One region of the Nocardiopsis deserti genome, then DNA from elsewhere that is predicted to be linked to it. Evidence: predicted binding sites of a transcription regulator. Region 1 holds the regulator's gene; the other holds the start of a gene.
What was found. The regulator LexA, encoded in region 1, represses DNA repair genes until DNA is damaged. The targets are predictions, from matches to a motif close to TCGAACANNTGTTCGA.
Positions count from the first base shown of each region.

Region 2: recA (recombinase RecA) is a predicted target of LexA. The motif match lies at 5,741-5,756, and genes of this name have one in related genera.

Region 1 covers NZ_VWVS01000013.1:63,428-78,752, forward strand. The annotation lists gene FYW99_RS17145 (carbohydrate ABC transporter permease) at 1-41, shown strand, start outside; gene FYW99_RS17150 (hypothetical protein) at 65-364, opposite strand; gene FYW99_RS17155 (carbohydrate ABC transporter permease) at 534-1,433, shown strand; gene FYW99_RS17160 (long-chain-fatty-acid--CoA ligase) at 1,771-3,330, opposite strand; gene leuS (leucine--tRNA ligase) at 3,695-6,190, shown strand; gene FYW99_RS17170 (carbohydrate kinase family protein) at 6,277-6,867, shown strand; gene FYW99_RS17175 (hypothetical protein) at 7,143-7,769, shown strand; gene FYW99_RS17180 (alpha/beta hydrolase family protein) at 7,783-8,874, opposite strand; gene lexA (transcriptional repressor LexA) at 8,983-9,702, opposite strand; gene nrdR (transcriptional regulator NrdR) at 10,355-10,858, shown strand; gene FYW99_RS17195 (vitamin B12-dependent ribonucleotide reductase) at 10,966-13,809, shown strand; gene FYW99_RS17200 (hypothetical protein) at 13,877-14,182, opposite strand; gene FYW99_RS17205 (SPFH domain-containing protein) at 14,469-15,325, shown strand, end outside.
Region 2 covers NZ_ML703348.1:152,216-167,540, forward strand. The annotation lists gene FYW99_RS03525 (amino acid ABC transporter permease) at 1-292, shown strand, start outside; gene FYW99_RS03530 (amino acid ABC transporter permease) at 289-1,428, shown strand; gene FYW99_RS03535 (S9 family peptidase) at 1,619-3,769, shown strand; gene recX (recombination regulator RecX) at 3,909-4,493, opposite strand; gene recA (recombinase RecA) at 4,486-5,628, opposite strand; gene FYW99_RS03550 (DUF3046 domain-containing protein) at 5,804-5,998, opposite strand; gene FYW99_RS03555 (ATP-dependent helicase) at 6,074-10,588, shown strand; gene FYW99_RS03560 (GNAT family N-acetyltransferase) at 10,849-11,340, shown strand; gene FYW99_RS03565 (hypothetical protein) at 11,567-12,211, shown strand; gene FYW99_RS03570 (ROK family transcriptional regulator) at 12,347-13,561, opposite strand; gene FYW99_RS03575 (extracellular solute-binding protein) at 13,834-15,111, shown strand.

The DNA.
Region 1 (15,325 bases):
TCTACCTGCGCGCGCTCTTCCGAGAGGACGAGCTCCGATGAGCACGGCGGCCTCCGCGGCCCGCTCAGCTGGCGGGGCCGTGGACCCCCGCCACCAGCTTGTCGCGGACGCGGCGCCAGTCGACCGAGGCCAGGGAGCGCCGGTCGAGGTCCTCGCGCACCGCGCCCATGGTTCGCAGGTCGTACTCGCCCAGCGGACGCCCGTCGTCGTTGTCCCGGTTGACCAGGTTCTCGACGTAGGCGTGCAGCAGCCGCCCGCTGGGGTCGCGCAGGGCGTGCCGGACGGCGCGGTCCCGGAAGCGCGCGTCATGGGGGATCCAGCTGATGACGACCTCGGTGGGGGAGGGTCCGGCGGAATCGCGCACGGCGCTACGCCACCGTCTCCGGAGACCCTGTCGACACGGCCCTCACTCCTTCTCCGCCGCCGGGGTGCGAAGGACGTCCCGCCCCGGACAGTCGAGCAGTCTAACGGCCCCGTCCGAGCCCGGAACAACCGGATTCAGGCCTCCGGTCACCGCTGAGGAAGGAACGCCCGTGGTCACGCGCACAGAGGCACCCGCCGCCGACACCGACTGGGAGGGCCGCGTCCGCGACGCCCGCCGCAGGGGTGACGTCCGGCGGACGGGACGGTTCCTGGCCAAGTCCGCCGGGGTGGCCGTCCTGCTGCTGTTCACGCTCTTCCCCGTCTACTTCATGCTCATCAGCGCGTTCTCGGACCGGGCCACCTCGGGGGCCGGGGCGCTGCTGCCCGCCGGGCTGTCCCTGGACAACTTCGTCTACGTGCTCACCGAGGCCAGGTTCGGCCAGTACATGCTCAACTCGCTCACGGTCGCCTGCATCACCGTGGCCGGAGCGTGCGTGCTGTCGCTGCTGGCCGCCGTGGCGGTGGCCCGCTTCCGGTTCCGCTTCCGCACCGCGGTGCTGGTGATGATCCTCATCGTGCAGATGGTGCCGCTGGAGGCGCTGGTCATCCCGCTCTTCCTCCAGGTGCGCGACCTCCAGCTGCTCAACACCATGCTCGGCCTGGGCGTGGTCTACGTGGCGCTGTCCCTGCCGCTGGCGGTGTGGATGATGCGCGGCTTCGTGGCCGCCGTGCCCGTGGAGGTGGAGGAGGCCGCCTACATCGACGGGGCCTCCTGGGGCCAGATGTTCTGGCGGGTGCTGTTCCCGCTGGTGGCGCCCGGCCTGGTGGCCACGGCCATCTTCTCGTTCATCGTGGCGTGGAACGAGTTCGTGCTGGCGCTGACCTTCATGACCCAGAGCGAGAACTACACGGTGGCGGTCGGCCTGCGCCAGTTCTTCGGCCAGTACGCCAACGACTGGGGGCACGTGATGGCCGCCTCCACCCTCATCACCATCCCGGTCATGGTCTTCTTCGTCCTCGTGCAGCGCTTCCTGGTCTCCGGGCTCGTCCAGGGAGCCGTCAAGGGGTGAGGGCGGGGCCGCCCGTCCTCGGGGGGAGGGTTCGGGCGTCCGCGGGGTTCTGGAGGCGGCGCAGGCGGGACTGGGAGCAGGCTGCGCCGTAGGCGTCGGTCGAGGGCGGTGGGCGACGGGTGGGTACGGGCCGTCTCGCCGGAGGCGCCGCTGTGCCTGCTGCGACCCGGTTCCCGTACCGCAGGGCGCCCGAACCAGGAGAGTGCTGTGCGCAGTGGCCGTTGAGGGTGGCGGCCCGCCCCGTCGCGGAGCGCCCCGGCGGGCGGTGGCGGGCGACGGGCGGGCCGAAGCGAAGCGGAGGCCCCGAGGGACAGGACCGGCCCCGCCGCGCGGGGAGTCAGCCGCGCAGCTCGCGCTTGAGGATCTTACCGGTGGAGGTCATCGGCAGCTCGGTGCGGAACTCCACCTCGCGCGGGTACTTGTACCCGGCCAGGCGCTCCTTGGCCCACGCGACGAGCCCCTCGGCGGTGACCTCGGCGCCCTCCTTGGGGATCACGAACGCCTTGACCTCCTCGCCGTGGGTGTCGTGGGGCACGCCCACGACCGCGGCCAGGCTGACCGCCTCGTGGGTCATCAGGACCTCCTCGACCTCACGCGGGTAGACGTTGTAGCCGCCGCGGATGATCATGTCCTTGGACCGGTCGACGATGAAGTAGAAGCCCTCCTCGTCGCGGCGGGCGATGTCCCCGGTGCGGAACCAGCCGTCGCGGATCACCTCCGCGTTGACCTCGGGGCGGTTGTGGTACCCCTTCATCACGCAGTGCCCGCGCACCGCGATCTCACCCTCCTCCGCGGCCTCGTTCCACTCGGGGTCGATGAGCTTCATCTCCACCCCCCACACCGGCAGCCCGATGGAGCCGGTCTTGGCCTTGACCTTGGGGTTGTTGAACGACACCACCGGGGAGGTCTCGGACAGGCCGTAGCCCTCCTTGATGCCCACGCCGAAGGTCTTGGTGAAGTCCTCGGCGAGCTGGCCGGGCAGGGCGGCGCCGCCGGAGACCGCGTCCACCATGTTGCCCGCGATCGTCTCCAGGTCGTAGGTGCCGGGCTCGGCGGCCTGGACGGCGCCCAGCAGCCCCCAGTACATGGTGGGCACGCCCGCGAAGGCGGTGACGCCCTCCTTCTCCATGAGTCTGAGCGCCTCGGCGCCGTCGAAGCGCGGCATGAGGACCATCGTGCCGTGCCGGTACAGGGCCGCGTTGAGCATGACCGTCTGGCCGAAGATGTGGAACAGCGGCAGGACCACGAGGGCGACGTCGCGGCCGTCGGGGTGGGGCTCGACCAGTCTGGAGGAGCCGACCGCGTTCAGCAGCAGGTTGTGGTGGCTCAGCTCGGCGCCCTTGGGCTTGCCGGTGGTGCCGCTGGTGTAGATGATGACCGCGGTGTCTTCGGAACCGGCCTGCACCGTCTCGAACTCGCCGGGCTGGCCCTCCAGCGCCTTCCAGAAGGTCTCGGCGCCGTCGATGGTCGACTCCGTGGCACCCGGGGAGGCGGGCAGGTCCACGTAGAACTCGCAGGAGTCCACCTGGCCGAAGGCCTCGAAGGCGCGCTCGCCCAGCGGGAGCTCCGGGGTGCCGGTGAAGGCGAAGAGCGCCCTGGCTCCGGAGTCCTCCAGGTGGTAGGCGATCTCGCGCGGGGTCAGCAGCACGTTCAGCGGCACGACCACCGCGCCCGCCTTGAGGGCGCCGAAGTACACGAAGGGGAAGTAGGGCACGTTGGGGCTGGCCAACGCGATCCGGTCCCCCGGCCTGATTCCGCGCGCGACCAGCAGGTTGGCCACCTGGTTGGCGATCATGTTGGTGATCGCGTAGTTCAGGCGCAGGTCGCCGAAGACCAGGCACTCCTTCTCCGGAGCCGACCGGGCGCCGTCCTCCAGAAGCACGGACAGGTTGAGCATGGGGCCTCCCGCAGCCAGATGGGTCCAGTGAACGCACGACGATTCGGGATGATGTGACCCGCATCGCGTGTTCTGCGCCACTTTGACGGCAGAGTAACAAACCGGCCGGTCGGTGTGGAGGGGGCGAGAGTCCGTAATCTCACCGATCTTCCGCTTCGCCCTCCATGAGCCCGCCGCCGAGCGCGGGACGCGGCGGCAGCGGGCCCGTCCGCACGGGGGAGCAGAGAGCGGGGTGCACCGATCCGGGCCCGGGCCAGCGCCCCGGGCGCACCCTCACGGGGCGGGGAAAACCCGTCCGCGCCCCGACCCGCCAACCGCTAACCTGAGTCGTGTACACCCCGAACCGGCTAAGGAACACGTGGCGATGACAGCGGTAGACGGCGACCAGACGACGGGCGACACCTACGACGCCCGCGCCCTCCAGGACAAGTGGCAGGCGCGCTGGGCCGCCGAGCTTCCGTTCCAGGCCGACGAGGACCCCGCGGACAGCCGCCCGCGCTCCTACATCGTCGACATGTTCGCCTACCCCTCCGGCGACCTGCACATGGGCCACGCGGAGGCCTACGCCATCGGCGACGTCATCAGCCGCTACCGCCTCCAACGCGGCGACAACGTCCTGCACCCGGTGGGCTGGGACTCCTTCGGCCTGCCCGCCGAGAACGCGGCCATCAAGAACAACTCCCACCCCGCCGAGTGGACCTACGCCAACATCGAGACCCAGGCGGCCTCGTTCCGGCGCTACGGCATCAGCGTGGACTGGTCGCGCCGCCTGCACACCAGTGACCCCGAGTACTACCGCTGGAACCAGTGGCTGTTCACGCGCTTCTTCGAGCGCGGACTGGCCTACCGCAAGGACGGCCACGTCAACTGGTGCCCCCAGGACCAGACCGTGCTGGCCAACGAGCAGGTCGTGCAGGGCAGGTGCGAGCGCTGCGGAGCCGACGTCGTGCGGCGCAGCCTCAACCAGTGGTACTTCCGCATCACCGACTACGCCCAGCGCCTGCTGGACGACATGGACCAGCTCGACGACGGCCGCTGGCCGGACGAGATCCTGGCCATGCAGCGCAACTGGATCGGCCGCTCCACCGGAGCCGACGTCCACTTCGCCATCGAGGGCCGCGACGAGCCCGTCACCGTCTTCACCACCCGGCCCGACACCCTCTACGGGGCCACCTTCTTCGTCGTGGCCGCCGACGCCGACCTGGCCGACGAGCTGTGCGCGCCCGAGCAGCGCGAGGCCTTCGACGCCTACCGCTCCGACGTCGCCAAGCTCTCCGACATCGAGCGCCAGGCCACCGAGCGCCCCAAGACCGGCGTGTTCCTGGGCCGCTACGCGATCAACCCCGTCAACGGCGAGCGCATGCCCGTGTGGGCTGCCGACTACGTCCTGGCCGACTACGGCCACGGCGCCATCATGGCCGTGCCCGCGCACGACCAGCGCGACCTGGACTTCGCCCTGGCCTTCGACCTGCCGGTCCGGGTCGTGGTGGAGACCGGCGAGCCCGACCCCGTCGAGACGGGCACGGCCACCGCGGGGGAGGGCGTCCTGCGCGACTCCGGCCCGCTGGACGGCCTGGCCAAGACCGAGGCCATCGCGCGCATCATCGAGATCCTGGCCGAGCGCGGCACCGGACAGGGCACGATCAACTACCGCCTGCGCGACTGGCTGCTCTCCCGCCAGCGCTACTGGGGCACCCCCATCCCGATCATCCACTGCCCCTCCTGCGGGGAGGTGCCCGTCCCCGACGAGCAGCTGCCCGTCACCCTGCCCGAACTCAAGGGCGCCGAGCTGGCCCCCAAGGGCGTCTCGCCCCTGGCCGCGGCCACCGAGTGGGTCAACGTCGACTGCCCCTCCTGCGGCGGCCCCGCCGAGCGCGACACCGACACCATGGACACCTTCGTGGACTCGTCCTGGTACTTCCTGCGCTACTGCTCGCCGCGCCTGGACACCGCCCCCTTCGACACCGAGGCCGTGGAGAAGTGGGGGCCGGTGGACCACTACATCGGCGGCAAGGAGCACGCCACGCTCCACCTGATGTACGCCCGGTTCTTCACCAAGGTTCTGCACGACATGGGCATGGTCTCCTTCACCGAGCCCTTCCGCCGCCTGACCAACCAGGGCCAGGTCATCAACCAGGGCCGCGCCATGTCCAAGTCCCTGGGCAACGGCGTGGACCTGGGCAAGGAGATCGACGCCTACGGCGTGGACGCGGTCCGGCTGACCATGCTCTTCGCCTCTCCGCCCGAGGAGGACGTGGACTGGGCCGACGTCTCCGTCGTCGCCGCGCAGAAGTTCCTCAACCGCGCCTACCGGGTGATGAGCGAGACGGGCGCGGCCAGCGCGCCGGGCACCGACCCCGCCAGGGGTGACACCGACCTGCGCCGCACCACCCACCGCACCGTCGACCAGATCACCTCCCTGGTCGAGTCCCGGCGGTTCAACGTGGCCATCGCCCGCACCATGGAGCTGGTCTCGGCCGCCCGCAAGGCCATCGACTCCGGTCCCGGCGCCGCCGACCCGGCGGTCCGCGAGGCCGCCGAGGCCGTGGCCGTCGCCCTGTCCCTGTTCGCGCCCTACGTGGCCGAGGAGGGCTGGGAGAAGCTCGGCCGCACCGGCAGCGTCGCCGTCGGCAACTGGCCCGTGGTCGACCCGGCCCTGCTGGTGCAGGAGTCCGTGACCTGCGTGGTGCAGGTGCAGAGCAAGGTCCGTGACAAGCTGTCCGTGGCGCCCGACATCGACCCGGCGGAGCTGGAGCGGCTGGCCCTGGCCTCGGAGAAGGCACAGGGCTTCATCGGCGACAAGCAGATCCGCAAGGTGGTCGTGCGCGCGCCCAAGCTGGTGAACATCGTCGTCGGCTGACCAGGCACACCGGAGGCGGCGGCCGCGTGCAGCGGCCGCCGCCCGTGTGCGGTCGGCGCGGTGACCGACAGGGAGGCGGTGGCCGGGTGGGTCCCCTCGCGCGGGTGGCCGTGATCGGCGCGGGCACGGTGGTGCTGTCCGCGGTGGCGATCGGCGGCGGACTGTGGCTGTCCGGGGACGACCCGGGCGTGCCCGAGAGCGGCGACGCCCACGCCGCCGCGCCCGGGTGCGCGGTGGTCTCGGACGCGCTCGTCACCGGCCTCGTGCCGGGCGCGGTCCTGGAGTCCTCCGAGCACGGTCCCCTGGCGGACGGCGACAGCACCACGTGCTCGTGGTCCTCCGCCGGCCTGGCCGACGGGCCACAGGGGGTGCTCCGGCTGGACCTGTCCGCCCGTTTCACCGACACCACGGGCGAGGAGCCGGTCACCGGCGCCCAGCGGGCGCGGGAGGCCTACACCGCCCTGGTACCGGCGCGCGGCGAGGCCGTGGAGCTGCCCGCAGGGGAGGGCCGGGTGTGGCGCGGCCAGGTGCCCGGCACCGCGGAGCTGGCCTTCCCCGCCGACAACCTGCTGGTGCGGGTGTCCTACGCCGGGACCTCCGGCACCGAGCCGGTCGGATTCGGCGAGGCCCGGGACCTGGCAGTGGAGTTCGCCGTGCAGCTCGGAGAGGCCCTGTGAGCGACCAGCACCCCGATGCGCGGGACCCCGAACAGCCCCAGGCACACCAGCCTCCGCAACCTCAGTCCCAGTGGGAGCACGAGGGGCCACAGCCGCAGGGGCCACAGGAACCTTCGCAGGCGCACGAGCACCAGCAGCCTCCGCCACCGCCCCAGGCACGACAGCCCCACGGGCAACAACAGACCTACCACCCCCACCAGGCCCCGCAGGGGCAGTATCCGCCGCCCCCCAACCCCCCGTGGCAGCAGCCCCGCCCCCAGCAGCCCGCACCCGAGGTGGTGGCCTCCGTCCAGCCGCAGAGCCGGGGCTGCGCCACCGTCGCCGTGGTCGCCGCAGTCCTGGTGCTGGCCGTGCTCGCCGCCGGGGCGATCTGGTACGTGGTGGCGCGCGACAACCCGGAGACGGGCGCCTTCGGGGCGGCGCCCGAGTGCTCCGTCGCCGAGACCGGGACGCTGGACGAACTCGTGCCCGGCCACGAGCTGGAGGTCGAGGAGCCGGTCGGCAGCGTACAGGAGGCGTTCGGCTCGGGCTGGCAGTGCCGGTGGGCGACCCCCGGCGGCCCGGGCGAGCGGGTCCCGGCCACCGCGACGCTGGTGGCGGTGGCCGCCCCCGACCCGGGCGGCGTCACGACGGCCGTCGACAACCTGCGCACCACCACCTCCCGGTACGAGACGCAGGAGCTGGAAGGCGTCGGCGAGGAGGCGGTCGCCTGGGTGCAGGAGGACCCGTACACGGTCGCCTGCGTCGGCGCCCGGGTGTCCAACCTGTACCTGGAGACCTGTTACAGCGTGGCGGCCAGCTACGACGCGCAGAACCCGGGAGACCGGGAGCGCATGGTCACGGGCGCCAAGGAGCTCGCGCTGTCCGTGACGGAGGCGCTGCCGGACTCCATTCCCGAGTGAGGCCCCGGCGCGGCTACCAGGCCGTGCCCAGGAACTCCTCCAGCGCGGGTGCGACCTCCTCGGCGAAGGGGCGCTGCTCGTCCAGGACCGTGGCCCCGGGCTCGTCCAGGTAGCGGCGGAAGACGTGGTCGGTGTCGGGGACGTCCACCCGCCGGGCGCCCTCCAGACCGGTCATCAGCCGGTCCACGTCATCCCGGGAGACCTGCGTGTCCTCCTCTCCCCACAGCACCAGCACCGGGGTCCCCCCGGGCAGGTCCTCCGCCAGTTCGACGGGGTCGAAGGCGTCCATGTAGGCCAGGAAGTCCTCGTTGGCGAGGGTGTAGACGCCGAACACGCCCCCGCTGGGCATCTCCACGTCGCTGAGCGCACGCCCGGACCTGATCGCGGCCCGTCCGGCGCGGGCGTCGGAGAGCAGCTGGACCACCTGCCTCTCCTCCACCTGGCCCGAGGCCTCGACGGTACGCATCTGCTCGGTGAGCTGGCGGTCGACCAGGTCGAGGTAGCGCGTACCGGGAGGCGCGGCGAGCACGAGCGCGGGGGAGGGGTGCTCCGCACCGATGAGCTCGTGGGCGCGCAGCGCGTACAGGGCGCCCTCGCTGTGCCCGACGACGACCACCCGCTCGGGGTCCACCTCGGGCTGGGCGACGAGCTCCTCGTAGGCGGCCGCGACCTGCTCGTCGAAGATCACGGGGTCCACAGGTGCGATCTCACCGGGACCCGGCGTCTCGAAGTCCGGACCGCTGCCGTACTTGTCGTAGCGCAGCGAGGCCACCCCGACGTCGGCGAGCACGCGGGACAGGTTCTGGTTGGTACCGGCGTTGGGGCGCACGGAGCTGTTGCCGTCGCGGTCGGTGGGACCGCTGCCGGAGATGATGAGCGCGCCCGGAACGGTGCCGGAGACGCCCTCGGGCATCCGGAAGGTGCCCGACACCTGGTGCCCGCCGCCCTCGAAGGCCACCTCGCGTTCGACGCCGCCGACCCCCGGTGCCTCGGCGGCCCCGTCGTCGGCGGGGGCGCAGGCGGCGGTGGACAACAGGACGGCGCTGACCGCACCGACCAACGCGGTACGCCAGCGGGCGGCGGGGGAGGAGGCACGTGTGAACACCTCCTCAGACTAGCGGCCCGCGCCCGTCGGCCCCGCGTCGTCCACAGGGGGAAGCGCCCCCGATCCCTCCGAGGGGAGAGGGACCGGAGGCGCGGGTACGCGGGCCCTTCAGACGCGGCGCATGACCGCGACCACCTTGCCGAGGATGGTGGCGTCGTCGCCGTTGATCGGCTCGTAGGCCTCGTTGCGCGGCATCAGCCACACGTGGCCGCCCTCCTCGCGGCGCAGCACCTTGACGGTCGCCTCGTCGTCGAGCAGCGCCGCCACGATGTCGCCGTTGTTGGCGTCCTGCTGCTGGCGCACCACCACCATGTCGCCGTCGGTGATGGCGGCGTCGGTCATCGAGTCACCGACGACGGTGAGCATGAACAGGCGCCCCTCACCCACCAGCTGACGCGGCAGGGCGAGCACGTCCTCCACCGACTCCTCGGCCAGGATCGGACCGCCGGCGGCGATCCGGCCGACCAGCGGCACGGCGGCGGCGCGTGAGAGGTCGATGTCCTCGGGGACCAGGGTCCGCCCGGAGGCGCGCCCGGGCGTGCGCAGCTCGACCGCGCGCGGCCGGTTCTGGTCACGGTGCAGGTAGCCCTTGCGCTGGAGGACCTTGAGCTGGTGCGCCACGCTGGACGGGCTGGACAGGCCGACCGCTTCCCCGATTTCCCTTATCGACGGGGGGAAACCCCGTTCCCGGACATAGCGCTGGATGCAGTTCAGCACGCTCTGCTGGCGTGCGGTGAGTTTGGGGGCTTCGGGCGTGGACCCGCCCGCGTTCTCCGCTGGTGCGAGAACGGTGGCGGTATCTGCGGTTCCGGGATTCTCCTCCGGCACGGCCGGGCCTCCTCGGCATTCGGTTCGGTCAGGGCCTGCTTGTGTGACTGGCCACCCCCGGTCCGCGACCGTGCCGACCTGGGGGTCCACGTGATGGCGAAACCGGTGTGAAATCAAGGTCAACTTTAGTCGTTGCACACGGTGATATCAAACAAGCGTTCGAGGCCGGGGGAAATTGCCGCCGCGCGTATTCGCGGTCAATTTCCGGCCTGCACTTACGTGTGTACACGCGTTCACGCACTGTTGTCCCCGGAATGTGCGAACGCGTGCCCGCGACAGCGGTTCCGGCCAGGCGCGGGGGTCTTATCCTGGGGCGTCGGCTCGACCGAAATCCCGGTGGCGCCGGGATTCCGGTGCCCGCCGCCGGGGGCGCGGCGGCTCCGGTCGGCGACGCTATCCTTGACCGCGGTGCCGGGTCCCCGGAGCAGTCCGACCGCGCCGAATCCCCCCGCCCCACCCCGCCGCCGCGGGTCGCGACGCCGCGCGGTCGCTCGCCCGTGTCGGAACACACCCGCGCCAGGGTTGCGGCGGGTCAGGAAGGAGTCTAGGTTCGACCACAACATCTGGTGTTGCGACAGGAGTGGTTGCCCAGAAGTTGTGGTTTAGTGGTACCTAGGCGTTGTCGTTCGGTGAGAGAAGCAGGTGAACCAGGGTGCACTGTCCGTTCTGTCGCCATCCGGACACCAGGGTGATCGACAGCAGGTCCACCGACGACGGCGCGGCCATCCGGCGCCGCCGGTCCTGCCCCGTCTGCGAGCGCAGGTTCACCACCCAGGAGACCGTCCTGCTGATGGTGGCCAAGCGCTCGGGGGTCACCGAGCCCTTCAGCCGGACCAAGATCATCGCCGGGGTGCGCCGGGCCTGCCAGGGCCGTCCCGTCTCCGAGGACGCCCTGGCCAAGCTCGGCCAGCAGGTCGAGGAGGAGATCCGCGGCCGCGGCGTGGCCGAGGTCCCGGCCCACGAGATCGGCCTGGCCATCCTCGGCCCGATGCGTGACCTGGACGAGGTCGCCTACCTGCACTTCGCCAGCGTCTACCGCGGCTTCGAGAGCCTCTCCGACTTCGAGGCCGAGATCGCCAGCCTGCGCCAGGACCGCGAGGCCGAGACCGACAGGGGCGCCGGGGCCGACGGCCGGAGCGGCGCCACCACGGGATAGCGCCCCCGCGGCCGCACACCGACCGCGCGCGGGGCCACACCACTCCCGGTACAGAGGACGCCGGGCACGGTCGGTGACCGTGCCCACGAGTGAGGGGAGGCCCGGCGATGACGGAAACCGCCAGCGGCCCGGCCGGACGCAAGGGCAAGGGAAGCCGCAAGGGGATCAGGGTGAAGCGGGTCTTCACCTCCCCGGGCACGCACCCCTACGACTCCCTGGAGTGGGAGCGCCGCGACGTCGTCATGACCAACTGGCGCGACGGCACGGTCAACTTCGAGCAGCGCGGAGTGGAGTTCCCCACCTCCTGGTCGATGAACGCCACCCAGATCGTGGCGAGCAAGTACTTCCGCGGCGCGGTCGGCACCCCCGAGCGCGAGTGGAGCCTCAAACAGCTCATCGACCGCGTCGTCGGCGTCTACACCGAGACCGGCCGCGAGCACGGCTACTTCGCCTCCGCCGAGGACGCCGAGGTCTTCGACCACGAGCTCAAGCACGCCCTCGCCCACCAGCTGTTCAGCTTCAACTCCCCGGTGTGGTTCAACGTCGGTACGAGTGCAAAAGCCCAGGTCAGCGCGTGTTTTATCCTCTCCGTGGACGACACCATGGAGTCGATCCTGGACTGGTACAAGGAGGAGGGGATCATCTTCAAGGGCGGGTCCGGCGCGGGTGTGAACCTGTCGCGCATCCGCTCCAGCAAGGAGCTGCTCTCCTCCGGCGGGACCGCCTCCGGGCCCGTCTCCTTCATGCGCGGCGCCGACGCCTCGGCCGGGACCATCAAGTCCGGCGGCGCCACCCGCCGGGCCGCCAAGATGGTCGTGCTGGACGTCGACCACCCCGACATCGAGGACTTCGTCGAGACCAAGGCCCGCGAGGAGCACAAGATCCGTGCCCTGCGCGACGCCGGGTTCGACGTCGACCTCGGCGGCGACGACATGTTCAGCGTCCAGTACCAGAACGCCAACAACTCCGTGCGGGTCTCCGACGCGTTCATGCGCGCCGTGGAGAGCGGCTCGGACTTCGGCCTGACCTCGCGCACCACCGGAGAGGTCGTCGCCACGGTGGACGCCAGGGAGCTGTTCCAGCGCATGGCCAAGGCCGCCTGGGAGTGCGCGGACCCGGGCATCCAGTACGACGGCACGATCCAGGACTGGCACACCACACCCGAGAGCGGACGTATCAGTGCCAGCAATCCGTGCTCGGAATACCTCCATTTGGACGATTCGTCCTGCAACCTGGCCTCGATCAACCTGCTGAAGTTCCTGCGTGAGGACGACGCCTTCGACGTGGAGCGCTTCACCGCGCTCACCGAACTGGTCATCACGGCGATGGACGTCTCCATCACCTTCGCCGACTTCCCCACGGAGAAGATCGGAGAGACCACCCGCGCCTACCGGCAGCTCGGCATCGGTTACGCCAACCTGGGCGCCCTGCTCATGGCGACCGGCCACGCCTACGACTCCGAGGGCGGGCGCGCCGTCGCCGCCGCGGTGACCTCGCTGATGACCGGCACCGCCTACCGGCGCAGCGCCGAGCTGGCCGGGGTGGTCGGCCCCTACGACGGCTACCGGCGCAACGAGCAGGCCCACAAGCGGGTCATGCGCAAGCACGCCGCCGCCAACGACGACCTGCGCACCGTCGGAACCCTGGAGGAGCCGATCCACGCCTCGGCCACCCGTGAGTGGGCCGAGTGCCTCAGGATCGGCGAGCGCAACGGTTGGCGCAACGCCCAGGCGAGCCTTCTCGCGCCCACCGGGACCATAGGCTTCATGCTCGACTGCGACACCACCGGCATCGAGCCGGACTTCTCGCTGGTCAAGTTCAAGAAGCTGGTCGGCGGCGGCTCCATGCAGATCGTCAACCAGGCCATCCCGCGCGCGCTGGGCAACCTCGGCTACCAGGACGAGCAGGTCGAGGCCATCGTCGAGTACATCTCCGACAACGGCCACGTCGTGGACGCGCCCGGTCTGCGCACCGAGCACTACGAGGTGTTCGACTGCGCGATGGGGCGCCGCTACATCCGGCCCATGGGCCACGTGCGGATGATGGCCTCGGTGCAGCCCTTCCTGTCCGGCGCGATCTCCAAGACGGTGAACGTGCCGGAGGAGGCCTCGGTCGAGGACTTCGAGCACATCTACTTCGAGGGCTGGCGGATGGGCCTGAAGGCGCTCGCCGTCTACCGTGACAACTGCAAGGTGGGCCAGCCGCTGTCCACCGGCGGGACGCGGGAGAAGGAGGCCGAACCCGAGGTGCGGACCGTCGAGGTGCACCGGCCGGTCCGCCGCCGCCTGCCCAAGAAGCGTCCGAGCGAGACCACGTCGTTCTCCGTGGGCGGGGCCGAGGGCTACATCACCGCGGGCTCCTACCCGGACGACGGCCTGGGCGAGGTGTTCATGAAGCTCGGCAAGCAGGGGTCCACCCTGGCCGGGGTGATGGACGCCTTCTCCATCGCGATCTCCATCGCCCTCCAGTACGGGGTTCCGCTGGAGACCTACGTGGACAAGTTCACGAACATGCGGTTCGACCCGGCGGGCATGACCGACGACCCGGACATCCGCATGGCCCAGTCGGTGGTGGACTACATCTTCCGCCGCCTGGCCCTGGACCACCTCCCCTACGAGGAGCGCGCCGCGCTGGGGGTGCTGTCGGCCGCCGAGCGCCAGGCGCAGGTGGCGGGGGAGGACCCGGCCCAGGTCGCCACGCAGGTGGAGTCCTACGCCCAGTCCGCGGCCACCCGCGGGGCGGACGCCGTAGAGGAGGCTCCGGCGGCCCCGGTGGAGGAGCCGCACGCGGCGGCGGAGCGGCCGACCCGGGCGCACTCCACCGCGGAGCTGATGGAGGGCAAGGGCTTCGTGGCGGACGCGCCGCTGTGCGTGACCTGCGGTACCAAGATGCGCCCGTCGGGCAGCTGCTACGCCTGTGAGGGCTGCGGGGCCACCAGCGGTTGCAGCTGATCCGCGGCGGACGGACGAGCCGGGGAGGGGGCGGATCCGCGCCCCTCCCCGACGCACGGGTCCCGTGTCAGCCGCGGTCGCAGTCCCCCGAGGCGGCCGCGACCGCGGCGGTCGCGGCGGTCACCCCCAGCACGGCGGGCCAGGCGCCGACCTTCTTCGCCAGCGGGTGGGACAGCCCGAACGCGCCCACGTACACGCCGGTGAGCGCGACCGCCGTGCCCACCCCCGAGCGGCGGCGCCAGGTCTCGAAGGCCGCGGCGCCGAACGCGGCCAGCACGGCTCCGCCCAGCGGGCGGCTGCCCGTCGCGCGGGCCACCGTGTAGCCGCCGATCAGGCCCGCGGTGGTCAGGACGGAGCTGGGTACTGCGGGCATCGGTGGTGTCCCCTCTCGCTGCGGCCGGAGCCGGTGGCTGCGTGCGCCAACGACGTTATCCGCCGCCCGGCGGCGGTGCCATCCGGCCCTCGCGGGCCGGATCCGCGGGGGACGTCCCCGTCACGTTCCGGTTTGCAGCCCTGGGTTCCGGACGCGTCCCATGACAGGGTTGGTGTTGTCCGCTACGGCCCCTCCGGTCACGGAACAGGCTCCCACCTGGAACCGGACCGCGGTACGCGACGTCGTAGCCGATAGTTCCCGACCTCCGACCAAGGAGCCCATGCCTATGTCGTTCGCGCAGACCGTGCGCGGCGCGGCCGGTGCCGTCGCCCAGGGGGGCGATCCGCGCCAGGCGGTGTCCGACGCGCTGCAACAGGCCACCGAGGGCGGTGGCCTCGACCCCCGGGACTTCGTCGCCGCCCGTGAACAGGGTGACTCCGTCGGCACCCGCATCGAGCAGAAGAGCACCTCCCTCAACAACGCGGGCGAGGCGATCAACCGCAGCTACTACGAGCGCGGCGACGGCGGACCGATCCACGTCATCTGTCCCATGGTCATCCCCCGCGGGCGCACCTTCGTGACGATGCTCCCGGCCATCGCGCTGGTGGCCCTCGGTGTGGTGGGCGCCGTCCTCGTCCTGGTCCCCCAGGCCGTCGCCGGTGGAAACCCCCTGGTCAACCCCGTCTTCGGTATCCACTACTGGTTGATCACCATCGCGGTGGCCGTGTTCATGTGGTGGCGCCAGGGCATGGTGATGGTGCCGGAGGGCTGCGAGGCCATCGTCACCCGCTTCGGCAAGATGGAGAACGTCTTCAAGGCCGGGCGGGTCACGCTCTTCAACCCCTGGAAGCGCGTCTCCTACATCGTCAACACCACCCGCGAGTACCCCTTCAACGCGCCGATCCGCTCGGCGCCCACCAAGAGCGGTGTGCAGGCCTCCATAGACCTGTTCGTGCAGTTCCGGATCGTCAACGCCACCGACTTCGTCTACACGCTGGGCGGCGTGAACGGATTCCAGGAGAAGCTGAACAACGCGATCAGCGAGACCACCCGGAGCCTCATCTACGAGCAGCAGGCCTCGGCCATCTACGACATGGTCGGCGACAACACCCAGAGCCTGGTGGAGCAGCTCAACCGCCAGTT
Region 2 (15,325 bases), on a different contig from region 1:
GGGCCTGACCTTCACCCAGAACCTGCGGATGATCGTCATCCCGCAGGCGCTGCGCACCGTCGTCGGCCCGCTGGGCAGCGTGCTCATCGCGCTGATCAAGAACACGACCGTCGCCTCCGTCGCGGGGCTGGGCGTTCAGGAGGCGTCCAGGGAGATGAAGCTCATGTTCGACCAGGGCATCGCGCCGGTCCTGCCGACCTTCGTCGGCTTCGCGATCGGCTTCCTGATCCTGACCCTGCCGACGGGCTACTTCTTCGGCTGGCTCTCCAAGCGCGTGGCGGTGGTCCGATGAGCGCGCAGACCTCCGTCCTCTTCGACGCACCCGGCCCCAAGGCCCGCAGGCGCAACGTCGTCTACACGGTCATCACCGTGTTCCTGGCCGTGATCGGCCTGGGGATCCTGTACCTGGGGTTCAACGGCACCCTGCGCAACACCGGGTTCTCCCTGTTCAACCCGCTCACCTGGGGGCTGCTGGGCGACCCGGCCACCTGGGCGGTCAACCCCGCGGGCGAGTGGACGGCGGACAAGTGGGAGCCGTTCCTGCGGCCCGCCACCTGGACCGACTACGTCCTCCCGGGCCTGCAGAACACGCTGACCGCGGCGCTGACCGCCTCGGTCCTGGCCATCGTCTTCGGTCTGGTGTTCGGCATCGGCCGCCTGTCCGACCAGTGGTGGATCCGCGTCCCGGCCGGGGCCGTCGTGGAGTTCTTCCGCGGCATCCCGCTGCTGATGCTGATCTTCTTCACGATGGCGCTGCCCATCGTGGCCTACCAGCTGTTCGACATCCCCCCGGGCACCTTCCAGGTCTCCGCGCTGGCCGCCGTCGTCACGGGCCTGACCCTGTACAACGGCTCCGTGCTGGCGGAGGTCTTCCGCGCGGGCATCCTCGCGGTGCCCAAGGGCCAGTCCGAGGCCGCGCAGGCCATCGGGATGACCAGGGGCCAGAACATGCGGATGATCCTCATCCCGCAGGCGATCACCGCGATGATGCCCGCGATCGTGGCGCAGCTCGTGGTCCTGCTCAAGGACTCCGCGCTCGGCTACATCATCGCCTTCCCCGAGATGCTGCGCAGCTTCACCCTGCTGGCCACGCGCGAGGGCAACGTGATCCCCGCCGCGATCATCTGCGCGGCCATCTACATCGCCATCAACCTCTCGCTGAGCCGGGTCGCGATCTGGCTGGAGCGGCGCAACGCCCGCCGCGGCAGGCCCTCCGCCAAGCCCGTGGGCGGCGCGGACGTCCCGGTCAGGCCCTCGGGCACCGGCGGCGGCACCGGCGGCGACAGCCTGAAGGCCAACGGCCCCGCGGGGACCGTGGCGGTGGAGCCCACCGTGCAGGAGCCGCTTCCCGACACGCTGGACGGGCCCCGCCCGGCGGAGTCCGACGACGGCGACGACACGGACGGCAAGCGGGACAGGAAGGGCTGACCCCTCCTCCCCACGGTCGGTACGGCCCCGTGCGCGCCCCGCGGCGTGTACGGGGCCGTCGTCGTCCCGGCCCTCGGAGCGCGGCCGCGGGGACGCCGCGCTGAGGGTCCTTCGGGACTGCACAAGCGGGCGAACGACGACTAAGGTCGACATGTCATCGCATCGAACCCACGACCCATCCTGAGCGGACATGTCTGAACTGTCGAGCCCCCACGGCTCCTGGCCATCGCCCATCAGCGCCGGTGACGTCGCCCGAGGAGTGCGGCGGATGGCGTTCCCGTCCGTCGCGGGCGCGGAGGTCTGGTGGGAGGAGGGCCGCCCCGAGGAGGGCCGGACCACCCTCATGCGGCGCGACGCCGACGGAACGGTGACCGAGCTGCTGCCCGCGCCCTGGAGCGCGGGGACCCGGGTGCACGAGTACGGCGGGCGCGCCTACCTGCCGGTCCCGCGCCGCGACGACAAGGCCCTCACCCGCATGGGCGTGGTGTTCTCCCAGTCCTCCGACCAGCGTCTCTACCTGCTGGAACGCGGCTCCTCGGAGCCGGTGCCGCTCACCCCCGACGACGGCGCCTCGCGCTACGCCGACCCGGCGCTGAGCGCGGACAAGCGCGCCGTGCTGTGCGTGCGCGAGAGGCACGAGGAGGGGGCTGTCCACCGCTCGATCGTGTCGGTGCCGCTGTCGGGCCGGGGCGCGCAGGACCCCTCCGCGGTGCGCGAACTGGTCTCGGGCGCGGACTTCTACGCCTCCCCCACCCCGTCACCGGACGGCGCCCATCTGGCCTACGTGCGGTGGAACCACCCCAGGATGCCCTGGGACGGCAGCGAACTGCGGGTGGGCGCCCTGGGTGAGACCGGGCTGACCGGCGAGTACACCCTCAAGGGCGGTGTGGACGAGTCGGTGGTCTCCCCGACCTGGGCCGGCGACGCGACGCTGTACGTGGCCTCGGACTGGCCGGGCTGGTGGAACCTGTACCAGGCGGGGATAACCGGGCAGGCACTGGCGCTGTACCCGGCCGAGGAGGAGTTCCACGCCTCCCCGGGCCGCCTGGGCAACCGGTCGTTCTGCGTGCTGGACTCGGGCCGGGTCGTGGCGCTGCACGGGCACGCCGACATGACCCCGAGTGTCTACGACCCCGACACCCTCGACCTGACGCCGGTGGCGACCGGCCTGACCACGTGGTCGATGCTGGACACCGACGGGCTCACCGTGGTGGCGGTGGCCTCCTCGCCGACCGAGCCGCCGTGCCTGGTGCGGCTGGACCCGGTCTCCGGGGTCGTGGAGGTGCTGCGCCGGGCCGCCGAGGAGCTGCCGGACGCCGCCTACCTGCCCGTCCCCCGGCAGGAGACGCTGCCGGGCCGGTACGGGGCGCCGGTGCACGCGAACGTGTACCCGCCGACCCACCCGGACGCGCCCGCGGACGGCCCCGCGCCGTACGTGGTGTGGGCGCACGGCGGCCCGGTGTCGGTCAGCACGCGGGAGTTCGACCTGGCCAAGGCCTACTTCACCAGCCGGGGGATCGGCGTGGTGGACGTCAACTACGGCGGCTCCACGGGGTACGGGCGCCCGTACCGCAAGCGCCTGCACAAGGAGTGGGGCGTGGTGGACGTGGAGGACTGCGTGTCCGCGGCCCGGGCCCTGGTGGAACAGGGGGTGGCCGACCCCCGGCGGTTGGCGATCCGCGGTCCGAGCGCGGGCGGGTACACGGCGCTGATGGCGCTGACCGGGGACACGTTCGCGTGCGGGGTGTCCCTCTTCGGGGTCACCGACCTGCTGGGGTTCAGCGAGACCACGCACGACTTCGAGTCGCGGTTCCTGGACTCCCTGGTGGGGACGCTGCCGGGGTTCGCGGAGCGGTACCGGGAACGCTCTCCGGTCAACCGCGCCGGGGAGATCGACGTGCCGGTGCTGCTGGTGCAGGGCCTGGAGGACAGGGTCGTGACCCCGGACCAGGCCACGGCGATGGCGACGGCGCTGGGGCGGCGCGGGGCGCCGCACGCACTGGTGGAGTTCGAGGGCGAGGGGCACGGGTTCACCGGGCAGGAGGCGCGGATCCGTTCCCTGGAGTCGGAGCTGGCCTTCTACGCGCGGGTGTTCGGTTTCGAGGCCGACGTGGCACCGCTGGAGCTGGTGACCGCTCCGCCGGAGACGGTGGCCGCCGAGGACGGCGCGGAACCGGCCGCGGAGGACTCCCGGGAGCCAGGTGCGCAGGGCCCCGGGGGGTCCGGGGGCACCGTGGACACCGCCGCCGCGCTCACACGGGACGCCGGGCAGGACGGACAGGACGGGCGGCCCCCTCAGCCCGCGGAGGCCACCGCTGGCCCGACCGACGTCGGCGACTGACCCTCTCGGGAATCTCTGGGAGCGGGGCGCAACGGGACACGGGAGCCGCGGCGGGGCCACCGGGCGGTGACGGTTCAGAAGCCGGAGTCAGGACCCAGCCCACGGTGACGGTACCCGAGGCGGAGTCGGCGGTGCCGACTCAGAAGTCGGGGTCGGGGGCGTGGAGTTCGGCCTCCACGCCCTCGCGTTCGAGCTCCTCGCGGACCACCCGGTAGGACAGGCCCGAGGAGTAGCCCTTGCGGGCGAGGAAGCCCAGGGCGCGTCGGGTCCGCGTCTCCTTGTCCTTGCCCCGGGTCGCGGCCAGGCGGCGGCGGGCGAGGTCGCGGGCGGCCTCCTCCTCGTCCTGGTCGCTGAGTTCGCCGACGGCCTCCCGGACGGTGTCCTCCTCCACGCCGCGGGTGCGCAGCTCCTGGGCCAGGGCACGGCGGGAGAGCCGTCTGCCGTGGTGGCGGGAGGACACCCAGGCCTGGGAGAAGGCGGCGTCATCGATCAGTCCGGCCTCGCCGAACGTGTCCAGGACCGAGGTGACGACCTCCTCCTCGTACTCCCGGCGGTACAGCGCCCGCTCCAGCTGGGCGCGGGTGCGCGGGGAGTGGGTGAGCATCCGCAGGACCAGGGCGCGGGCCTCGGCCCCGGGATCCTTCCCGGGCGGGGCCGCCCCGCCCGGGAAGGGGCCGTCGTCCTCGGGGTGGTGCCGGTCCGGGGACCGGCTCCCCTCACGCATCAGCCGCGGGCGCCTTGGGGGTCCTGGCCGCGGCGCGCTTGGTCGGAGCCTTGGCGGCGGCCGTGTCCGGGGCCTCCTCCGTGCCCGCCTTGGCGGGTTCGGCGGTGTCGGTGGCCGGGCCGGAGGCGCTGTCGTCGCCCTTGACGGGCACACCCAGCTTCTCCTTGATCTTCTTCTCGACCTCGTTGGCCATGTCGGCGTTCTCGCGCAGGAAGTTGCGCGCGTTCTCCTTGCCCTGGCCCAGCTGGGTGCCCTCGTAGGTGTACCAGGCGCCCGACTTGCGGACGATGCCGTGCTCCACGCCCAGGTCGATGAGGCTGCCCTCGCGCGAGACGCCCACCCCGTAGAGGATGTCGAACTCGGCCTGCTTGAAGGGCGGCGCGACCTTGTTCTTGACGACCTTGACGCGGGTGCGGTTGCCGACCGCGTCGGTGCCGTCCTTGAGCGTCTCGATGCGGCGCACGTCCAGGCGCACCGAGGCGTAGAACTTGAGCGCCTTGCCGCCGGTCGTCGTCTCGGGCGAGCCGAACATGACGCCGACCTTCTCGCGCAGCTGGTTGATGAAGATCGCGGTGGTGTTGGTCTGGTGCAGCGCACCGGCGATCTTGCGCAGCGCCTGGGACATCAGGCGGGCCTGGAGCCCCACGTGGCTGTCGCCCATCTCGCCCTCGATCTCGGCGCGGGGCACCAGGGCCGCCACGGAGTCGATGACGATGATGGAGACCGCGCCGGAGCGGATCAGCATGTCGACGATCTCCAGCGCCTGCTCACCGGTGTCCGGCTGCGAGAGCAGCAGGTCGTCGGTGTTGACGCCGATCTTCTTGGCGTACTCGGGGTCGAGCGCGTGCTCGGCGTCGACGAAGGCCGCGATGCCTCCCATCCGCTGGGCGCTGGCCACCGCGTGCAGGGCGACGGTGGTCTTACCGCTGGACTCGGGGCCGTAGATCTCCACGACGCGGCCCCGGGGCAGACCGCCGATGCCGAGCGCCACGTCGAGGGCGATCGCCCCGGTGGGGATCGACTCCACCGGCGGGCGGTCGTCGTCGCCCAGGCGCATGATGGAGCCCTTGCCGAACTGCCGCTCGATCTGGGCGAGCGCTGTTTCGAGAGCCTTGTCTCGGTCTCCAGATGCCACGGGATACCCCTGTTGTTGGGTGGATGCCTTTTTCTTCATGGTGAGCACGACGCTACGCGGTCGGTACGACAATCGCGACGTCCCACGTCCGCCTGTGGACAACCCACACTACCCGAACCTGTGTTCGATGCGGCGTACGAAACGAAGGTGATCTCGCGGGACGCCTGTTCCCGGATCAGCGTCTGGAGGCGGGCAGGTCGAAGGCCTCGCACACGGCGCGCCACACCGCCTTGGGCGCCGTCCCGTCGGCGAGCGCCTGCTCCACCGTGCGGGATCCGAGCCCCTCCAGGACGTGGTCGCGGGCCACGCTCTGTGAGTAGACCTCGCCGAACTGCTCGTACATGTTGTTCCAGAAAACCGTGAGTCTCATCGGGCCCAGTATCGGTGATCACCGTGTCCGCCGCGTCCGCTCCCCTTTGTCCCCGCCCGCGGGCACACTGGCGGCATGAGCCGTGCGCCACACCCTCTCGAACGCTTCGGACCGGCCACCCGGGCCTGGTTCGGCCAGGCCTTCCCCGCGGGTCCCACCCCCGCACAGACCGGGGCCTGGGAGTCGGTCCAGCACGGGAGGAACACGCTGGTGGTGGCCCCGACCGGCTCGGGCAAGACCCTGTCGGCCTTCCTGTGGTCGCTGGACCGGCTGTCCTCGGCCCCCGTCCCCGAGGACCGCGCCCGCCGCTGCCGGGTGCTGTACGTGTCCCCGCTCAAGGCCCTCGCGGTGGACGTGGAGCGCAACCTGCGCGTCCCCCTGGCCGGGATCGCGGCCGCCGCCGAGGCCGGAGGCCACGCGCTGTCCCCGGTCACCGTGGGGGTGCGCACCGGCGACACACCCGCCGCCGAACGGCGCAGGCTCGCCACCCGACCGCCGGACGTGCTCATCACCACGCCCGAGTCGCTGTTCCTGGTGCTCACCTCGCGCGCCCGGGAGGGGCTGGCGGGGGTGGACACGGTCATCGTCGACGAGGTGCACGCGCTCGCGGGGAGCAAGCGCGGCGCGCACCTGGCGCTGAGCCTGGAGCGGCTGGACGCCCTGCTGGACCGCCCGGCGCAGCGGATCGGGCTGTCGGCGACCGTGCGCCCGCCCGAACTGGTGGCGCGGTTCCTCGGCGGCGCCGACGTCGTCGCCCCGCCGGGCGCCCCCGGCATGGACCTGCGCGTGGTGGTGCCCGTCCCCGACATGGAGGAGCCCGGCGAACCGGCGCCGCCCCGCCCCGCCGACGGCGCGGAGGGTGGCGGAGGCGCCGGTGGCGGCGGATCCCTGTGGCCGCACGTGGAGCGGCGCGTCCTGGACCTGGTGGAGTCCCACCGCTCCACCATCGTGTTCACCAACGGACGCCGCACCGCGGAGAAGCTGTGCGCCCGCATCAACGACCTGCACACCGAGCGGCACGGCGGGAGCCTGCCGCCGGAGGAGGTTCCCGCCCAGGTCATCGCCCAGTCCGGGCACAGCCGCGGCGGCCCCCCGGTGGTCGCCCGCGCCCACCACGGCTCGATGTCCAAGACCGAGCGGGCCCTGATCGAGGACGAACTGAAGGAGGGGCGGCTGCGCTGCGTGGTGGCCACCTCCAGCCTGGAGCTGGGCGTGGACATGGGCGCGGTCGACCTGGTGGTGCAGGTGTCCTCGCCGCCGTCGGTGGCCAGCGGCCTGCAACGGGTCGGCCGGGCGGGGCATCAGGTCGGCGAGACCTCGCGCGGGGTGTTCCTCCCCCGGTTCCGGGGAGACCTGCTGGCGACGGCCGTGGTGGTCGGGCAGATGCGCGCGGGCGGCATCGAACGCCTGGAGATGCCGCGCAACCCCCTGGACGTGCTGTCCCAGCAGGTCGTGGCGATGGCCGCCATGGACGACTGGCCGGTGCCCGAACTGGCCGCCCTGGTCCGGCGGGCCGCGCCCTTCGCCGACCTGGCCGACACGGTGCTGGAGTCGGTCCTGGACATGCTGTCGGGCCGCTACCCCTCGGACGAGTTCGCCGAACTGCGTCCCCGCCTGGTGTGGGACCGGGAGGCGGACGTGCTGCGGGCGCGCCCGGGCGCGCAGCGGCTGGCGGTGGTCAGCGGCGGCACCATCCCCGACCGGGGCGTGTACGGGGTGCACCTGGCCGGACGGGACGGGGCCGCCGCGCCGGGGCGGGCGCCCACCCGGGTCGGCGAACTGGACGAGGAGATGGTCTACGAGTCGCGGGTGGGCGACGTGTTCGTGCTGGGGTCCACCTCGTGGCGGATCGAGGCGATCACCGCCGACCGGGTGCTGGTCTCCCCCGCGCCGGGGCGGCCGGGGCGGATGCCGTTCTGGAAGGCCGACGCGCAGGGAAGGCCCGCGGAGCTGGGCCGGGCGGTGGGCGCGCTGACCCGGGAGCTGGCCGGGGCGGAACACGCGGAGGCGCTGGCCCTGGCCGAGGGGAGGGGATTGGACCCGTGGGCCGCGCGCAACCTGGTGGAGTACGTCTCCGAGCAGCGGGAGGCCACCGGACACGTGCCCGACGACCGGACCGTGGTCGTCGAGCGCTTCCGCGACCAGGTCGGCGACTGGCGCGCGGTCGTGCACTCCCCGCTGGGCGCGCGGGTGCACGCGCCGTGGGCGCTGGCCCTGGCCCGGCGGCTGCGGGACCGGTTCGGCGCGGACGCGCAGGTCGTCCACGGCGACGACGGGATCGTGCTGCGGCTGCCGGACGCCGGGGGCTGGGACCGGCCGGGCGAGCTGGCCGACCTGGTGGCGCTGGACCCCGAGGAGGTGGAGGAGTCGGTCACCGGGGAGCTGCCCGGTTCGGCGCTGTTCGCCGCGCGGTTCCGCGAGTGCGCGGCGCGGGCCCTGCTGCTGCCACGCCAGCGGCCGGGCCGGCGGATGCCGCTGTGGCAGCAGCGGCTGCGGGCCTCCAACCTGCTGTCGGTGGCGGGCAGGTACGGGTCGTTCCCGATCGTGCTGGAGGCGGTGCGCGAGTGCCTGCGGGACGTGTTCGACGTGCCCGCCCTGGTGGAGGCGCTGGAGGGCGTCCGGTCCCGCCGGACACGGGTGGTGGAGGTGCGCACCGAGGCCGCGTCGCCGTTCGCGCGCTCGCTGATGATGGAGTACACGGCGGCGTTCCTGTACGAGGGGGACGCCCCCGCGGCCGAGCTGCGCGCGCAGGCGCTGACCCTGGACGCCTCGCTCCTGGCCGACCTGCTGGGCGAGGCGGACCTGCGGGAGCTGCTCGACCCGCGCGTGGTGGAGGAGGTCGGCGCGCTGTTGCAGCGGACCGCTCCCGGCTCGGGCGCCCGGGACGCCGAGGGCGCGGCCGACCTGCTGCGCGAGGTGGGTCCGCTGACCGCGGAGGAGGCCGGGGCGCGGGGAGCCCGGCGGGAGTGGCTGGAGGAGCTGGAGTCCGCGGGGCGGGCGGTGCGGATGACCGTGGCGGGCACCGGGCGCTGGTGCGCGGTGGAGGACGCGGCGCGGCTGCGCGACGCGCTGGGCGCGCGGCCGCCCGCCACCGTGCCCGGGTCACTCCTGGAAGCGGTGGAGGCGCCCACCCGCGACCTGGTCTCGCGCTACGCGCGCACGCACGGGCCGTTCTCCTCCGAGGAGGCAGCAGCGCGCCTGGGGCTCGGCGCGGACGTGGTGGAGGGCGTGCTGCGGGAGCTGTCCCGGCAGGGGCGGGTCCACCAGGGCGGGTTCCGGCCCGGCGGGACGGGTACCGAGTGGTGCGACGCCGACGTGCTGCGGCGGCTGCGGCGCGGGTCGGTCGCACGGCTGCGGAGCGAGGTGGAGCCGGTCGCGCAGACCGCCCTGGCCGCGTTCGCGCCGCTGTGGCAGCGCGCCGTCGCGGGTGAGCGGTGGCGCGGACCGGACGCGGTGTTCGAGGCCGTGGAGTCGCTGCGCGGCGCGACGGTGGCGGCGTCGGCGCTGGAGTCGCTGGTGCTGCCCTCCCGGGTGGAGGACTACGCGCCCAACCGGCTGGACGAGCTGACGCAGGCGGGCGAGGTCGTGTGGGCCGGGGCGGGCGGGCTGCCCGGACAGGACGGGTGGGTGTGCCTGGCCCCGGCCGACGAGGCGGCCCTGCTGCTGCCCGAACCGGTGCCGCCGCAGGAGGGCTCCACGGCCCACGCGGCGCTGGAGGTGCTGCGCGGGGTCGGGGCGCTGTTCTTCCGCGACATCGCCGACCGTGTGGCGGGCGCCTCGGCCGTGACGGACACGGAGCTGGTCGCGGCGCTGTGGGAGCTGGTGTGGTCGGGCTGCGTCACCAACGACACCCTGGCCCCGCTGCGCGCGGTCCTGGGCTCGGGGACCGCTCCGCGCCGCGCGCCCTCGCGTGCGGGGCGGCGGGCGCGTCCGGTGCTGCCCACCCGGTCGGGACCGCCCACGGCCGCGGGGCGGTGGTGGGCTCTGCCCGAACGGGAGGGCGACCCCACCAGGCGGGTCCTGGCCCGGCTGGAGGCGCGGCTGGAGCGCCGGGGCGTGCTGGTGCGCGGGTACCAGGGCGGGCGGATCTCCCCGGAGGAGTACCGGGTGCTGCGGACGATGGAGGAGTCGGGCCGGGTGCGCCGCGGCTACTTCGTGGACGGGCTGGGCGGCGCCCAGTTCGCGCTGCCGGGAGCGGTGGACCGGCTGCGTGCGGTCTCCGGCGGCGCGGCGGAACCGGTGGTGCTGGCGGCGACCGACCCGGCGAACCCGTTCGGCACGGACCTGGCCTGGCCCGGGGACGCCCAAGCCAGGCCCGGCCGGTCGGCGGGCGCCCTGGTGGTGATCGACGAGGGGCGGCTGACCCTGTACGTGGGCCGGGGCGGCCGCTCGGTGCTGACCTTCGGTTCGCCGCCCGCCCTGCTGGAGCGGGCGGCCCGCGCCCTGGCCGGGGCGGTGCGGGACGGACGCGCGGGGGCGCTGACGGTGGAGCGCGCCGACGGAACGGAGGTGTTCGCGACGCCGGTGGACGCCGCACTGGTGGCGGCGGGGTTCCACGTGACCCCGAAGGGACTGCGCCTGCGCCCGTAGGGCGCACCGCCGCTGTGCGCTCCACGGGCGGACGGTCGCGCTTTGCGGAGGACCCGGCTCCTGCGGCGGAGCGTTGCGGAGCGCTCTGTCCCGACCCCCTACGGCGCACCGTCAGCCCGCGCTCCACGGGTGGGCCCGTGCGCCTTCTCCGGTCACCGCGGACGCGAAAACGACTGGCCGCGGCGGCTGTAACCGGCAAGGATGGCGTCCGCGTCGGGAGAATATGAGGGGGACTGGTGGGACCACAGGGAATCCGACCGATGCGGCCGGAGGACGAACCACGCGTGGTGGAGGTGTCGCTGGCGGCGGACTCCGTGTTCGCCGGGGCCGGAGTGGTCCTGCCCCCAGACGACCCCCGGGAGGTGCTCGCGCACGCGGAGCGGGTCCTGGTGGCCGACGACCCGGTGACGGGCGCCCCCGTGGTCGGCCTGGCCGCGACCGTGACCGTGGACGGGCGCCCGCACCTGGAGCAGCTGGCCGTGCACCCCGGTCACGGCAGGCGCGGGATCGGCGGTGCCCTGCTGGAGGCGGTGTGCGCCGAGGCGGCTGCCGCCGGTCACACCCGCCTCACACTCACCACCTTCCGCGACCTGCCGTGGAATGGACCCTGGTACGCCGCCCGCGGGTTCGCCGTGCTCCCCCGGGCGGAGTGGGGCCCGGGGCTGGAGGAGGTCTGGCGGGCCGAGGAGCGGGCGGGGATCCGGGTGCTCCCTCGCGTGGTGATGGTCCGGGGACTGGCCCGGCCGTCCTGAGCCCTCCCCGCCGCCTCCAGTTCTTCGCCCGCCTACCATCAGGTGCGCCCCGTCCCCCATGCCGGAGGTCCCCGTGCACGAGCCCGGACCCGCCCCGCACCACAGGAGACCGACGGAACCGAACCGCGCTCCGCCCGAGGCATCGCCGCCACGGCCCGGCTCCCCGCTCCCACCGTCCGGTTCGCGGACACGGGGCCCGTTGCTGCTCGGGCTCAGCCTGGCGTGTGTGCCGGTGGTCGCGGCCGCCGTACTGGTGGCGGTCCAGTGGCCGTCCCCGCCCGTTCCCGGGGACGCCGCCGTGGCCCCGGCGCTTGGCGAGGCCGCGAAACCGGAGCGGGCCGCGGACTCGGTGCCCGCCACACCCTCCGCACCGCCGGTCGAGTACTCCACCTTCGACGATGACGGCGTTGTCATGCGCTGTCCCCGGGAGTGGCGCACCGTGTACGTCGCCTTGGACGCGGAGGCCGAGGACCACGGGGTCCTGTCCGAATACGAGTTCCACTCTCCCAACGGCGACCACCGGATCAGCTTCACCGTCTTCTCGTTGGAGGGCGTCGAGCCAGGTACGGCCCGCGAGTACCACCAGGCCGCGGAGACCGCGTTCGTGGGCGAGGCGAACGTCTCGGACTGGCGGCAGCTCAGCCTGGAGGACGATCCGTCCGCGCCTTCGGGATGGGACACCTCCCGCATGGAGGCGACCTACCGCGACAGCGGCTGGAACCAACCCGACCGGTGGATGCTGTGGAGGTACGCCGTCGCCGCGGAGGAGAACAGGGGGTACTACCTCCGGTTCGACGTCCCCGAGTCGGAGCGGGAGGGGTACGCGCCGATCGCGGAGGAGGTCTTCGGCTCCTTCGAACTGGTGCCCTGAGGGGTTCCCCGCGCCCCGGCCGGGTGAGGGGTGCCGGGACGCGGGCGAAGGCCTGGAAGGGGCCGCCGGGGGGTGGGCCGCCGCTGGCCGCCCGCCGCCGTGGGAGGGCTCCCACGGGGCCGGAGCCCGGCGGACTCACACCGTCGAGGAGAAGACGTCCTCCCGTGCCCGCTCCAGGGCGTGCAGCAGCGCGCCCCGCACCACCGGGCTGCCCTCCACCCTTCCCAGCGCGACCTCGGTCGCGTTCGGGGCGATGCGCGCGGTGGCTGCCTGGACCCGCTCGGCCAGCTTCACACCGCCCGCCAGGGCCACGTCCCCGCCGAGCACCACCAGGCCGGGGTCCAGGATCACCGTGACGGCGGCCACCCCGCGGGCCAGGCGCTCGGCGAAGTCGTCCAGGAAGGCGTCCGCCTGCGGGGTCCCCGCGGCGGAGGCCGCCCCGACCACCTCGGTGACGTCGGTGCCCTCGATGCCGTACCCGGCGGCGAGCTCGACCACCTGCCCCGCCTTGACCAGCGCCTGGAACCCGTGGGGCAGCTCGCGGCTGGCTCCGTCGCGCAGGGACTCGTAGCCGCCGGACAGCCCCACGTCGGTGGGCATGGGCGCCCCGGGCACGGGCAGGTAACCGATCTCGCCCGCGCCGCCCGAGCGGCCCCGGTGGATGCGGCCGTCGATCATGGTGGACATGCCCACGCCGCCGTTGGCGCTGAGCCAGATGAGGACGAACTCGGCCACCCCGGCGGCGGCGCCCTCGGAGTGCTCTGCCAGGGCGGCCAGGTTGACGTCGTTCTCGATCATGACCGAGCGCTTGAGGTCGGCGCGCAGGGCCTCCAGGATGCCCTCGTGCCAGGACATCAGGTCGAAGGAGAAGCGGATGTCGCCGGTGCGGGGGTCGACGACGCCGGGGGTGCCGATGACGCAGGCGCGGACCCTGTCCAGCGCGACCCCGGCGGTGTCGGCCAGGCGCATCACCGCGGTGTGGACGAGCGCGACGGGGTCGTCGGATGCGCTGGGGTCGACCGCGACGTCGCTGACGATCCGGCCCGTGATGTCGGCGATCGTCGCGGTCACCCGGCGCGCGCTGACATCCAGGGCCGCGACGTAGGCGCTCTCGGGCACCACCGCGTACAGCGCGGCGTTGGGCCCCCGCCCGCCCGCCTGGCTGCCCACGACACGCACCAGGTCCCGCTCCTCCAGTCGCGCGAGCAACTGGGAGGCGGTCACCTTGGAAAGGCCGGTACGCGTTCCCAGCTGCGTCCTGGTCAAAGGCCCGGCGGACAGGAGCAGTTCCAGTGCCGCGCGGTCGTTGAGCTGGCGTAGCAGCCGGGGAGTCCCCGGACGTTGAGACATAACCGTGACACCTCACCCTGTTTTTATTAGGAAAGTTTCCTGTTAATTTAGCTCACAACCTCACAGGAGGTCACGTCCTCGTAAGGCCCGCTTCGGGCCCTTCCGATACCCGCTGGGCCCTCCCGGTACCCGCTCCGGCGGGGCGGCCAACGTGCTATCCCAGCACAACCCCCACAAGACGTCGAGCCGCCGGGTGATCTCACGATCATCCCAGGTCGGTTCGAGCACAGGCGTCGCACCCCGACGCGCGTGCGAAGGGAGAAGAGATACAGATGAGGTTCCCGAAGATCGCCGCGGCCACGGCCGTGGTCCTGCTCGCCTCCGCCTGCGGCGGCTCCGAATCCGGTGACGGGGGCGGCGAGGCCGACAGCCTGACCGTCTGGGTCATGGGCACCTCCCAGGAGCCCCTCGTCGAGTACTTCGAGGACGCCGAGGCTCGCTTCCAGGAGGGCAACCCGGACGTCTCCGTCGAGGTCGAGTTCATCCCCTGGCCCGACGCGCAGGAGGCCATCACCAACGCCCTCGCCGGCGGCGACGCCCCCGACGTGCTGGAGGTCGGCAACGACCAGGTCCCGAACTGGGCCGCGCAGGGTGCCCTGATGGACATCACCGAGCAGGTCAGCGGCTGGGACGCCGCCGCGGGCATCGACGAGAACGCCCTGGAGTCCGGTGTCTACGAGGGCGTGCAGTACGGCGTTCCGTGGTTCTCGGGCGTGCGCACCCTGTACTACCGCGCGGACTGGCTGGAGGAGGTCGGCCACGAGCCGCCGACGACCTGGGACGAGCTCGTCGAGGTGGCCGGGGCCATCGAGGAGGAGTACGACGTCCCCGGATTCGCCGCGCCGACCGACTTCACCAACGGCATCGCCAGCTTCATCTGGAGCAACGGCGGCTCGATCGCGGAGCAGAACGGCGAGGAGTGGGAGGGCAAGCTCACCGACCCCGCCACCGTCGAGGCCATCGAGTTCTACGCCAGCCTGACCACCGACGGCATCTCGCCGCAGGACTACGTCGGCCAGAACGAGCTCATCGCGCTGGCCGACATGGCCAACAGCGAGCTGGGCATGTACATCGACGGCGGCTGGGCGGTCGGCTCCATGGAGGAGCAGGCCGCGGACCCGGCCGTCATGGAGCACATCGTCGCCGCGCCCATCCCCGGCGCCGAGGGCATGGCCCCGGCCCTCGCGGGTGGTTCCGCCCTGACGGTGTTCACCACCACCGAGCACCCGGACCTGGCCTTCGAGCTGCTCACCGTCCTCGGTGACGAGGAGGGCGGCAAGGGCTACGCCGACGTCGCGGGCTTCTTCCCGGCCTACCCGCACCTGCTGGAGAGCGAGGAGTACCAGCAGGACCCCGCCACCGCCGCGGCCGCCGAGCAGATGCAGAACATCAGGTTCTTCCCGACCACCCCGCGCTGGACCGCGGCCGACCAGGACAACAAGATCCTGCCGGGCGCCGTCCTGGAGATCGTGCAGGGAGGCGACGCCGAGGAGGTCCTGGCGGCGGCCAACGAGGAGCTGACCTCGATCCTCAACGAGCCGGTCGAGTAGTCCGTGCTTTCTGGGGCCTCCGCTTCGCTTCGGCCCGTGTTCGGGCGCCCTTCGACGCGGGAACCTTCGGTGCCTGCGGCTGGTTCACTCGTTCCTCGTGAACCAGCCTCCGCCACCTCCAGAACCCCGTGGGCGCCCGAACGACCCCTCACGCTGATGCCTGTTCACAAGACAGGCCCTAGTCCGCACCGCCTCACTGAGTAGAGCTGTGCGC